DNA from 3 places in the Peribacillus sp. NPDC055009 genome. Region 3 is predicted to be linked to each of the others. Evidence: riboswitches for the same ligand, from Rfam matches in the RefSeq annotation. Region 3 holds a riboswitch; each other region holds the start of a gene.
The links. Region 3 has a riboswitch for S-adenosylmethionine ahead of ACWF5P_RS07035 (methionine biosynthesis PLP-dependent protein). Riboswitches for the same ligand answer to the same signal wherever they lie in the genome.
Positions count from the first base shown of each region.

Region 1 (4,269 bases), on a different contig from region 3:
TTTGCTATTTCAAATGATTCTTCGAGCTGTTTTGATGTAGCCAAGCTCACATTTGAAATCACGGCATTATTGTATGGGTTTAAAATATTATATCTGCGTTGACTTGAGCCTTCCATCCATTCCCCATTGATGAAGCTTTTGTTTAGATCCTTGAATTTCTCCATTTTGAACACCCCTTTATATTGTAAACAAATATATTTTACTGCTGTTTGTATCATATTTAAAATATCTATATAATTAAGTTTATATACGCTTTACATATATATTAGAGGTGCCAAAATGGATATTAGACAATTACGATATTTTCTTATTCTTGCAGAAGAAGGCCAGGTTTCCCGTGCAGCAAAAAAATTGAATATGTCACAGCCGCCATTAAGCCAGCAGCTCCGCCTTATGGAAGAAGAATTAGGGACTACTTTACTTGAGCGAAAAAGGAATGGTAAAAGTATGGAATTGACCGAAGCTGGGAGGGTACTTTACGAGAAGGCTAAGAATATGCTGCAATATTTCGAGGACTCCTTGCTCGAAGTGAAGGAAACGGGTGAGGGAATTAAAGGTACCCTTTCAGTAGGTTCCGTACTTGCCTATATGTCTTATTTACCTGATAAAATTAATGATTTTAAGAAAAAATATCCTTCCGTTTCCTTTAAAATATTCGCAGGAGATCCATATGAAATAAGTAATTATTTGGAGAATCAGGATATTGAACTTGCTATTGTTCATTTACCTGTCGAGATGAAGGGTCTTTCCATTTTGAACATAGGACAAGTGCCGAATGTTTTTGTTGTACCTGAGGTTTGGGACAGTTTCACTTCAAAGAGTAGGGTTCATTTAAAGGATATTGAAAATATCCCATTGCTTTTAGTGCATAGGGAAAAAGGACAAGGGATTTACGAAGAAATTATCGAGGAATTTAAAAAGCGGGAAATACAGCCAAATATTTTATGCGAATGCCATGATGTAAATGTTCTGCTCTCTCTGGTTTCAGCTGGAGTTGGGGCGAGTATTGTTCCGAAATCAGCTGTTTCACCTCATATTATAAAAGGAGTGAAAGTGTTGGATATTATCGATTCTTCAATTCAATCGAATATAGCTTTGGTTTTTAGACAAGATCGTTATCTTTCCAAAACGGCAAAACATTTTATTGAGCTGTTTTGAAGAAAAGCTAGGCCTGCCTAATGCCTAGCTTTTACGTTACATTTAAAGATGAATCATTCCCACACTTCTTTTGCTACATCAACGACGAATTTCAGCTTTTCCCATTGCTGTTCTTCGGTCAGCTTGTTGCCGTGATGGGTGGAGGCGAAGCCGCATTGAGGGCTTAAGCATAATTGTTCGAGAGCAACGAAGTTTGAAGCTTCCTTGATGCGTGCCTTAACTGCTTCCTTGTCTTCGATTTCTCCATTTTTTGAAGTGACGACACCCAGTACGACCTGTGCACCGCCATTTGGAATGTATTCCAATGGTTTGAAATCCCCTGAGCGTTGATCATCATATTCCAAGAAGAATCCATCCACTTTTTCCTTTGCCAATAAAGTTGGGGCGATACGGGCATAGCTTCCTTCAAACGCCCAAGTCGACTGATAGTTTCCGCGACATAGGTGGGTAGTGACGACAAGGTCTTCTGGTTTGCCTTCCAATGCTCCATTAATGACACGAAGTGCAAGATCAATTAACTGTTCCCTCGTATATTTTCCATCTTTGAACTGGAAATCTGGAGCTGAAAGTCTGGCAATATATACATCATCCAATTGAAGATAACGCACACCTGCTTCATAAAAGGCTTTCAAAGCATGCTGATACGCCTTGATGATATCATTTGCATAATCTTCAATATCAGGGTAGATGTCTTCATTATGAATACCTGCAGCAAATAACTGATTCGGACTGGGAATGGTTTGCTTAGCAACGGCACGACCGTTCACGATTTTGTTCAATTCAATGAAATCACTAATGAAGGGATGTTCAGGATTGAATGAAACCTTCCCGGTATTGCGAACGTTATATCTCTCTGTTTCCACACCATCGAATGTGAGACCTTTTTCAGTCACATATCCCTCGATGCCATTTAAATGTTCGAGGAAGTCAAAGTGCCACCATGTTCGTCTGAACTCGCCGTCCGTAACAGCCTCCAATCCAACTTCAATTTGTTTATCGACAATCCGTTTGATTTCTTCGGTTTCAATTTCACGAAGGCGCTCTGCTGAAAGGGTACCCTCCCTAAATTGCTTTCTGGCAATATGTAAACGTTCCGGTCTTAATAAACTTCCGACGTGATCGGCCCTGAATGGTGCTTTCGTTAATGTGATTGACATGTTGCATTCCTTCTTTCCTTTTAAAAATAAAAAACCTCTTCTTAAAAAATAAGAAGAGGTGTTGGCAACAAAGCTATATACTCTTCTTATCTTCAAGTTTTTACACTTCTGGAATTAGCACAGTACATGATCAGTCTGTTGCTGAGGCATCAAAGGGCCAGTCCCTCCACCTCTCTGGATAAGAGTTGTCTATTAAATTAATTATGACTATACAGGTAGTTTTTACAAAGGTCAAGCGCTGGAGGTTGAATATTTAGAATATACCGTTTATTACTCGGTTCCTGGCATGATCATTTTCTGTATTCGGCTTTTTATACCACTTTTTAGATAAGGTTTAGACGTGGTTTTTTAAAACAACGATTAGTAGGGAAGACTGAAAAAAATAAATAAAATAATTAAACCTACTTGATTAATGAGTATTTATGTTTTATTGTTAAATTGCATAAAGAAAAGAGAATAAAATTGGATTATCCAATTGGTCAACCAAAGGATACTGAATTGTTGTTCATTACAACATTTCTGTGTCCTTTTTTGTTCGAAAAAAATTGTGATAATACAGGCATAAGCAGTGCCTAGGAGAAGATTCATTGGAGAGTGGAAACATGAAAACAACAAATATGAAATCATGCTGTACTGTATTGAAAAGACGGAATTTTCTTTCAATTGAAACTGACCTTGATTCGATCCCGACAAACAAAAACGATTTCTATAATATGTCTTTGATACAAGCAGGTGAATTTTTACTAGGATCAAGTGATGAAGATAGTTCAAGAGAAGATGGTGAATATCCACCACGAACAGTAAAGATTGAGTCCTTTTACATGGACCGATACGCCGTAACAAATGAACAATTCTATTGTTTTATAAAGGATACCGGTTATGTAACAGATGCGGAGAAATATGGATGGTCTTTTGTTTTTAACTTGTTTGTCAACAAACGAATGGAACGGGATATGGTGGGGGCAGCCGAAAAAACACCTTGGTGGATAGCTGTTCGAAATGCTTGCTGGAAGCATCCGGAAGGGACGGATTCCTCAATCGTGAATCGCTTTCACCATCCGGTCGTCCATGTGTCATGGAATGATGCCAAAGCGTTTTGTAGATGGGCTGGAAAAAGACTTCCGACAGAAGCGGAATGGGAATATGCTGCTGCCAGTGGAGTGGTAAATCGTAAATATCCTTGGGGGGATGAGTTGCACCAAGGGGGAAAGCATCACTGTAATATTTGGCAAGGCAATTTTCCAAACGAAAATTTGGGAGAAGACGGATTTTTAGGAACGGCTCCTGTTGATACCTTTGAACCGAATGATTTTGGCCTTTATAACATGTCGGGGAATGTGTGGGAATGGTGCGAGGATACATTTTCAATTCAACATGGAAGTGAAGTCCTCGATCCCGATCCTTTTGCAAAACTGATAAAAGGCGGATCCTATCTATGCCATCGATCATATTGTAATCGTTATAGGATTTCAGCCCGTACTTATAATATGATTGACAGCTCTACAGGGCATATGGGTTTTAGATGTGTTGCCAACTTAAAAAAATAAGTGCCATAGGGGATATGAACATGAAAAATTTGAGGTCTTTATTGGTTGTTATTTCGATGTTAAACATTTTATTTATCGCTGGATGTTCCTCATCTCCTTCAGAAGATGCTGGTGCACCTAACAGTGACGTTATAAGGATGGCTATTGATACTGCAGCAGGTGGTTCACTTCAATTCAGGGCGGCAGAGATACAGGGATACTTCTCAAATTACGGCGTAGAAGCAAAGCTTACCAATTTTGCCATGGGAATTGACACGGTTAATGCTGTATTAACAGAACAAGCTGATACTGGAATAGCTGCAGATTACGCCTTGTTAAACTCGTTAGGTAAAGGGGATATGGTGATTTTAGGAACACTTACAAGAGGGAAAGAGGATTCCTCCAAGGAAACCCAGCTACTTGTTAAA
Region 1 is NZ_JBSGVZ010000002.1:26,711-30,979, reverse strand. Features, by position in the region: gene ACWF5P_RS03895 (aldehyde dehydrogenase family protein) at 1-164, opposite strand, end outside; gene ACWF5P_RS03890 (LysR family transcriptional regulator) at 280-1,158, shown strand; gene ACWF5P_RS03885 (5-methyltetrahydropteroyltriglutamate--homocysteine S-methyltransferase) at 1,212-2,315, opposite strand; SAM riboswitch class I at 2,399-2,500, opposite strand; gene ACWF5P_RS03880 (SUMF1/EgtB/PvdO family nonheme iron enzyme) at 2,918-3,862, shown strand; gene ACWF5P_RS03875 (ABC transporter substrate-binding protein) at 3,877-4,269, shown strand, end outside.
Region 1: linked by a shared signal. The riboswitch ahead of ACWF5P_RS03885 (5-methyltetrahydropteroyltriglutamate--homocysteine S-methyltransferase) and the one ahead of ACWF5P_RS07035 (methionine biosynthesis PLP-dependent protein) in region 3 are both predicted to bind S-adenosylmethionine.

Region 2 (4,269 bases), on a different contig from region 3:
CGCCATGGTTTGAGGAAAAAAGGGAAATTATGGAGAAAACGTTACTGCCGGCAGTGCCGAGGGTACTAGAGGAGGATAAATGATGAAGCATATTTTTCAAAAAGGAAGTAATCCAGATGCACCGTTGCTTTTGCTTTTACATGGCACTGGAGGAACGGAAACGGATCTTTTGCCATTATCGGAGATGGTTTCACCGGGATCATCCGTACTCAGCGTACGGGGAAATGTACTTGAAAACGGAATGCCCCGTTATTTCCGCCGGCTGGCTGAAGGAGTTTTTGATGAAGAAGATTTGATTTTCCGTACGAAGGAGCTTTATGACTTCTTGGAATCAGCGTCCGGACAATATGACTTCGATCGTGACAGAGTGGTGGCATTAGGTTATTCTAATGGTGCAAACATAGCAGCAAGTTTGATGTTCCATTTCGAAGGGGCATTAAAAGGAGCGATTCTTCATCATCCAATGGTGCCTAGACGCGGGATTGCTTTGCCGTCCCTATCGGATATACCTGTATTCATTGCTGCAGGTAAAAACGATCCGATATGCCCCGCAGCAGAAACTGATGAACTTAATCGGATTTTACTGCAAGCGGGTGCTGCGGTGGACGTTCACTGGGAAAATTACGGTCATCAGTTAACACGTTCAGAGGTTGATGCAGCAAGTTCATGGTTTCAAAAGAACTTTTTATAAGAATGAGAGGGATGAAGATGATTTCAGTAAATCCTGAAAGTCTTACAGAACGGGAAAATTATAAGTTTTTGACTGGAAGCATCATACCGAGACCAATAGCCCTGGTCACGACACAATCCGAAACCGGTACAATCAATATAGCGCCGTTCAGTTTTTTTAACATAGTCAGTTCCAATCCTCCGATGATTTCCATTTCTGTTCAACGGAAAGAAGGAGTTTTGAAGGACACGGCCCGAAATGCAATTCAAACAGGTGAATTCGTTGTTCATATCACTGATGAAGACAATGTTGCTGATGCAAATCGAACGGCCAAGGAACTCCCGTCTGACGAAAGTGAATTGGGTCTTACCAATTTCACTCAGGCTGTTAGTGATAAGGTGTCGGTACCAGGATTGCAAGAAGCGAAGGTACGCTTTGAATGCACATTGGAGCATGCGATACCTTTGGCAGGTTCCAAGAATAAACCTGGTTGTGATTTATTGATAGGGAAAATAGTCTGCTATCATATAGAGCAGGAGATTTACCATAATGGCCGAATTGACCAGAAGGGGCTAAAACCAGTAGCAAGATTAGCGGGTCATACTTATACAAAACTAGGAGAATTATTTGAAATTGAAAGACCTTAAGGAATATAAGAAAAATGGCGTCATCTTTTAAGGTGTCGTCATTTTTTAAAAATTATTCCCGGTTAGCATTATTTACAATTCTATAATGTAAGCGACTGTTCCAAAAACAAGTTCATATCTATGCCAAAGGTGCGTTGATCGTTTGGATTTTAAAGGAAGTCTTTACAAACCGAAACAAAACTTGACAATTTTTTCATAGATTGATAAAGTTATAAAAAAATAATTTCTTATCCAGAGAGGTGGAGGGACTGGCCCTATGAAACCTCAGCAACAGGTCTGCAATGACACTGTGCTAATTCCAGGGGGTGAAACCTTGATAGATAAGACCGTACGTGTTTATTTGTCAGTAACGCACTCTTTTTTAGAGTGCGTTTTCGTTTTTTCTGGATGCAAGATAAAGGAGAGTAAGAATGGAGAACAAAAGGAAGCATGATTTTCAAAGGAAAATGCAGGCACGGCATATAATAATGCTATCGCTTGGCGGGGTGATTGGAACAGGTTTATTCTTAAGTTCGGGTTATACGATTCAACAGGCAGGCCCGTTTGGCACCATCCTTTCGTATCTGATTGGGGCATTAGTGGTTTATCTAGTCATGCTATGTCTAGGGGAACTGGCAGTACATATGCCCGAGACAGGTGCGTTTCATAGCTACTCAGCTAAATACATAGGTCCTGGGACAGGGTATACAGTAGCCTGGTTGTATTGGCTAACTTGGACAGTTGCACTTGGTTCGGAATTCACGGCTGCAGGATTGTTGATGCAGAGATGGTTTCCATCAATCAATGTCTGGATATGGAGTGCACTATTTGCCATATTGGTTTTGGCATTAAATGCGTGGACCGTTAAATTTTTCGCTGAATCCGAATTCTGGTTTGCGTCTATAAAGGTATTTGCCATTGTGATTTTCATTATTTTGGGAGCAGCGGCAATGCTAGGTTTCATTCCAATAATTCATTCACAATCCGCTCCGTTATTCTCCAATTTTACAAGTGAAGGTTTATTTCCGAATGGTGCTTTTGCCATTATAATGACGATGCTTGCGGTGAATTTCGCATTCTCTGGAACTGAATTAATTGGAATTGCAGCTGGAGAAACTGTGAATCCAGAAAAAACGATACCAAAGGCAATCCGTATGACATTATGGAGATTGATTATCTTTTTTGTAGGAACCATCGTTGTATTATCCGCATTATTGCCTATTTCGGATGCAAGCGTATTAGAAAGCCCCTTTGTGGCAGTTCTTGAACGGATTGGTGTGCCATATGCAGCGGATATTATGAACTTTGTTATATTAACTGCCATTTTGTCTGCTGCAAACTCAGGACTGTATGCGGCATCCAGAATGCTTTGGTCACTTGCAGATAAGGAAACTATATCACCAATATTTGCAAAATTGACAAAACGGGGAGTTCCGATAAATGCAGTCCTTTTCAGTATGTTGGGCGGCTGCTTAGCCCTGTTTTCGAGTATTATTGCACCGGATACTGTTTACATAGTGCTTGTATCCATTTCTGGACTAGCCGTTGTTGTAGTTTGGATGAGTATTAGCATGTCGCAATTTCTATTTCGCAGACGATATATAAACGAAGGAAATTCAGTTAATGACTTAGCTTATCGAACGCCATTATATCCACTCGTACCAATCGTTTCTTTTATGCTATGCCTAGCTTCTTGCATAGGAATTGCATTTGATCCTACACAACGAATTGCACTATATTGTGGCATTCCATTTATTTTGTTTTGCTATGGAAGTTATTATCTGACACAAAACCATAAAGAAAAGAGGAGTAGATCATGAACATTAAAACTAACCCAATTGACGCTATTTTACGAGATCATTCAGTCATGATTTTAGACGGAGCTTTAGCTACAGAGCTAGAGAGGCATGGATGTGATTTGGACGACCCGCTCTGGTCTGCACGTGTATTACTTGAAAATCCAGAAGTGATTTATCAAGTGCATTCTGACTATTTTCGTGCTGGAGCGGATTGTGCGATTACGGCTAGCTACCAAGCCACTGTTGAAGGTTTCGCCCTCCGCGGAATACAAGAAAAAGAGGCTTTGGAGCTAATCAGGAAAACGGTTTTACTCGCAAGAAAAGCAAGAGATGATTTTTGGAAGGAAGAAAATCAAACGCTTAGGCCTAAGCCATTGGTTGCTGCATCTGTTGGGCCTTATGGGGCTTATCTTGCAGATGGTTCAGAGTATGTAGGAAACTATGGTGTTTCGGATGAAACTTTAATTGCATTCCATAGCTCACGAATATCAGCGTTGATTGAAGCTGGAGCTGACCTTTTAGCATTTGAAACGATTCCTTCCCTGCAAGAAGCAAAAGTATTATATTCATTATTGAAGGATTATCCAGAAGTGTATGCTTGGCTATCCTTTTCATTGAAAAATGAAAAAGCGATAAGTGATGGTACTTCACTCGAGGAGTGTACAAGATTGTTTGGGGACAGTGAGCAAATTGCAGCAATTGGCATCAACTGTGCGCCAGTTTCAAGTATCACGGAAGCCATCCAGGTGCTGCGTGCAAACACGGATAAACCAATCATTGTTTATCCGAATTCAGGTGAAACATATAATCCGGAAACTAAAACATGGCATGGGCAAGAATCATGTAACAGGCTCGACCTGAAATCTGAAGAATGGCAACATGCAGGGGCGCGTTTAATTGGAGGATGCTGCAGAACGGCACCACATCATATTGAAGACATTTCAAGAAAGTGGCGACCTTCCGTGGTGGTATCCTCCTAGCCCTTGTACTGTTTTAAAGTATGTATGATATAGACCCTAACTAAAGGAACAGGAAGCGTCATAATCGGGCGGTTCCTGTTCTTTTTGAATTCATTATTTTCGAGTTATCATATCTCTTAGGCTGAAAAAGAAACCGCTTCAAAAACAGGAATAGGAGAAATTAAATCATAATATTTGTGTGCTTGGGAAAACTA
Region 2 is NZ_JBSGVZ010000013.1:38,440-42,708, reverse strand. Features, by position in the region: gene ACWF5P_RS18465 (ring-cleaving dioxygenase) at 1-83, shown strand, start outside; gene ACWF5P_RS18460 (alpha/beta hydrolase) at 83-691, shown strand; gene ACWF5P_RS18455 (flavin reductase) at 709-1,317, shown strand; SAM riboswitch class I at 1,542-1,644, shown strand; gene mmuP (S-methylmethionine permease) at 1,728-3,116, shown strand; gene mmuM (homocysteine S-methyltransferase) at 3,113-4,075, shown strand.
Region 2: linked by a shared signal. The riboswitch ahead of mmuP (S-methylmethionine permease) and the one ahead of ACWF5P_RS07035 (methionine biosynthesis PLP-dependent protein) in region 3 are both predicted to bind S-adenosylmethionine.

Region 3 (4,269 bases):
CGGGCATTTCATGAGATGCGGGCATTGGCCTTTTTGAAGGGATTGAGGGTATCCGTCGTTTTCTTTAAGTATGTCGATATCCATATAAGCACTGTAATCATCCGCGTAGTCCATGAATTTCCCTTTATCCTCAAGATCACTGCCGCATTCCGGGCATTTCACATGAATTTTTCTCAGACCGTTGCAAAGCGGGCATATAGACATTGTTTTTCCTCCTGTTCCCGATACTTATGATTTCAGTATTTGTAGATTCCATTATTTTAACACATGGAAACACCCTCCCTAATACCAGAGGGAGGGCACTACTAATTATTTATTAACCATGTTAGCAGGATCGACCCATGCTTTGAATTCATCTTCCGTCAGGAACTCCAATTTCAACGCCGCTTCTTTTAACGTAGAGTTGTCCTTGAATGCCGTTTTGGCGATCTTGGCTGCTTTTTCATAACCGATATGCGGGTTCAATGCTGTCACCAACATAAGGGAACGTTCTACATTTTCTTTGATTTTATCTTCATTTGCAGTGATGCCTACCGCACAATTGTCGTTGAATGAATGAATGCCTTCCGTCAATAATTTGACCGTCTGCAGGAAGTTATAGATGATGACTGGTTTGAATACATTCAATTCAAAGTTACCTTGACTTGCTGCAAAGCCAATTGTAGCATCGTTACCAACGATTTGTGTTGCAATCATGGTAAGCGCTTCACTTTGTGTTGGATTGACTTTACCTGGCATGATGGAGCTGCCCGGTTCGTTTTCCGGAATGGCTATTTCGCCGATTCCGCTTCTTGGTCCACTTGCAAGCCATCTGACATCGTTCGCAATTTTCATTAAATCCGCCGCCAATGCTTTCAAAGCACCGTGTGCGTAGACGATTTCGTTATGGCTAGTCAATGCATGGAACTTATTATCAGATGTGACAAAAGGGTATCCTGTATCTGCTGCAATTTGTTTGGCAGAGAGTCCAGGGAATTCTTTTTTTGTATTGATTCCGGTTCCTACAGCCGTTCCGCCTAGAGCAAGGTTCAATAATTTTTGGCTGCTTTCTTCAATCATCGCTAGATCCTTATCGAGCATCGCTTTCCAACCGGAAATTTCTTGTCCTAATGTTAATGGAGTAGCATCTTGAAGATGTGTCCGGCCAATTTTCACGACATCCCAAAATTCTTTTTCTTTTGTATCGAATGTATCACGAAGGGCTTTGATGGCAGGGACCAATTTTTCAGCGACTTCCATAAAGGCTGCAATATGCATGGCGGTCGGGAAAGTATCATTTGAGCTTTGCGCCTTGTTAACATCATCATTCGGGTGAAGGGTTTCAGATTCACCATTTTCTTTTAACCACTCATTCCCTTTGTTAGCGACCACTTCGTTCACGTTCATATTACTTTGCGTGCCGCTTCCCGTTTGCCAAACTACAAGCGGGAAATGTTCATCAAGCGTACCTTCAAGGATTTCCCCGCAAATCTTGACGATGGCATTCTTTTTAACTTTGGAAAGATCACCAAGATCATAGTTCACCTTTGCCGCAGCTTGTTTAACGTATGCAAATGCACGAACTAATTCAATCGGCATTTTTTCGTTACCTATTTTGAAATTGTTACGGCTTCTCTCAGTTTGTGCTCCCCAATATTTATCAGCAGGAACTTTCACTTCACCCATCGTATCTCGTTCGATTCTGTATTCCATGTGTTCTCCTCCTATGTTTGCACTATTCATTGAAGACCTTTTGCATATGAAATGAATAATGTCGGATTATTCTTTCTCTCCATACATTGTACAAACTTTATTATTTTAAAGCAAAAATATCCCGCTGACCCTTTCCATGTTTTCTGAAAAATCCAAGTTCCATTCATGTTTATATGAAAATTCAATTATTCTTTTTAGACACATAAAGTGTAGACACCGCTAGGCTCCAATTGACCTGGTCATGAACATCAAAGCATTATCACTCCCAAAATGTCCTTGACAGTATTTTGTATATATAGTAAATTCAAAAGAAATTGAATAATCTAAACTCTTATCGAGAGAGGTAGAGGGAATGGCCCGATGACACCTCAGCAACCTTCATTTGTTTCAAACCAATGAAAAGGTGCTAATTCCACAAGTTTGTGAACTTGGAAGATAAGAAGAATGACTCGTCCCTACTTAATCAAAGTCTTCTTCTTAAAGAAGACTTTTTTTTATTTTATATAACTCAAAGGAGCAGTGAAAACCATGTACAAATCTGAAACATATCTTGCTCAATTAGGAAATCGCAGCGAAACGGCGACAGGAACAGTCAATCCGCCGGTATACTTTTCAACAGCTTTTCGTCACGAAGGAATTGGCCAATCGACGGGATTCGACTACACAAGGACTGGTAACCCTACACGCCAGCTATTGGAGCGATCCATCGCCGATCTGGAAAAAGGAGACCAAGGTTATGCCTGCAGTTCAGGAATGGCCGCCATCTCCACTATTCTTGCCCTTTTTAAATCCGGGGATGCATGGATTGTCAGCGAAGATCTTTATGGCGGTACATATCGTCTGTTAGAACAAGGTTTTAAAAAATGGGGATTGCAGTGTGACTATGTAAACACTTGTTGTTTGGAGGATATCGAAAAAGCCATCACTCCTCACACGAAAGCCATCTTCATCGAAACTCCCACTAACCCCCTTATGCAGCAAACGGACATTAGCGCCGTTGCGGCATTGGCCAAACGATATAATTTATTGTTAATCGTTGATAACACTTTTTACACGCCTCTTATTCAACAACCCATCGTGCTTGGAGCGGATATTGTGATTCATAGTGCAACCAAGTATCTCGGTGGTCATAATGATGTGCTCGCGGGACTGATCGTTGCTAGCGGCGCTGAATTATGTGATGCACTTGCCTTCCATCATAATGGTACTGGAGCTGTCTTGAGCCCATTTGATTCTTGGCTGTTGATGCGCGGAATGAAAACCCTGGCATTGCGGATGGAGCGTCATGAAAAGAATGCTAAGATACTTGTAGATTACTTATCGGAGCATGATTGTGTCACTGATGTATTGTATCCCGGCAGAGGCGGCATGATTTCTTTCCGCATCATTAATGAAGCGGCGGTCAACCCATTTTTACAATCGCTCTCATTAATTTCCTTTGCAGAAAGCCTTGGAGGGGTTGAAAGCTTCATCACCTATCCTGCCACACAAACACATGCCGATATACCGCTTGAAGTCAGAACGGCAAATGGGGTTTGTAATCGCCTGCTTCGCTTCTCCGTTGGCATCGAGGATAGCGATGATTTGATTGGCGACCTGCAGCAAGCATTCGCACATGTAAAAAGGGAGGCACTACGATGACAGGTCATGATTTTAGCTTTGAAACGAAATTACTTCATAATCAACATAAATTCGATCCGGCAACGGGCGGTGTGAGCGTCCCCATTCAGCATGCATCGACGTTCCATCAATCGGATATCGATCAATTCGGCAAATATGACTACAGCAGAAGCGGGAACCCAACTCGCGAGGCACTTGAAGATATCATTGCCGATTTAGAGGAAGGCACTCACGGCTTTGCCTTTTCATCAGGTATGGCTGCCATTTCAACAGCCTTCCTGCTATTGTCTGCCGGAGACCATATCGTCATTTCCGAAGATGTGTATGGCGGAACGTTCAGGATGGTCACAAGCGTATTGACCCGTTTCAATATTGAGCATACCTTCGTTGACATGACGGACCTTGAAAGCGTCAAAGCGGCCGTTCAGCCAAATACCAGGGCCATATACATTGAAACGCCTTCAAATCCGTTACTTAAAGTGACCGATATTCAAGCTGTATGTGATATTGCAAAAAAAGCCGGTGCCTTAAGTTTTGTTGATAATACATTCTTGACGCCCGCATTGCAAAAACCGCTGAATCTGGGCGCTGATGTTGTCCTTCATAGCGCGACGAAGTTTTTATCCGGACATAGTGATGTGGTAGCTGGGCTTGCGGTCGTGAAAGATCCGGAATTGGCGGCAAGACTCGGTTCGCTCCAAAACTCCTTTGGAGCGGTCCTTGGTGTCCAAGATGCCTGGCTTGTAATGAGAGGTTTAAAAACCTTGTCAGTTAGAATGGAACATTCACAAAAAGGGGCAGAAAAGATTGCAGCCTACTTAAAAGATCAGCCCTTGGTGAAAAAAGTGTATTATCCCGGCCTAGCCGATCATCCACAGCACGCCATCCAGAAAGGCCAGTCACTTGGAGCAGGGGCGGTCCTATCTTTTGAATTGGAAAGTGAGGAAATCTTCCGTT
Region 3 is NZ_JBSGVZ010000003.1:165,382-169,650, forward strand. Features, by position in the region: gene ACWF5P_RS07025 (hypothetical protein) at 1-204, opposite strand, end outside; gene fumC (class II fumarate hydratase) at 310-1,692, opposite strand; SAM riboswitch class I at 2,021-2,134, shown strand; gene ACWF5P_RS07035 (methionine biosynthesis PLP-dependent protein) at 2,221-3,333, shown strand; gene metC (cystathionine beta-lyase) at 3,330-4,269, shown strand, end outside.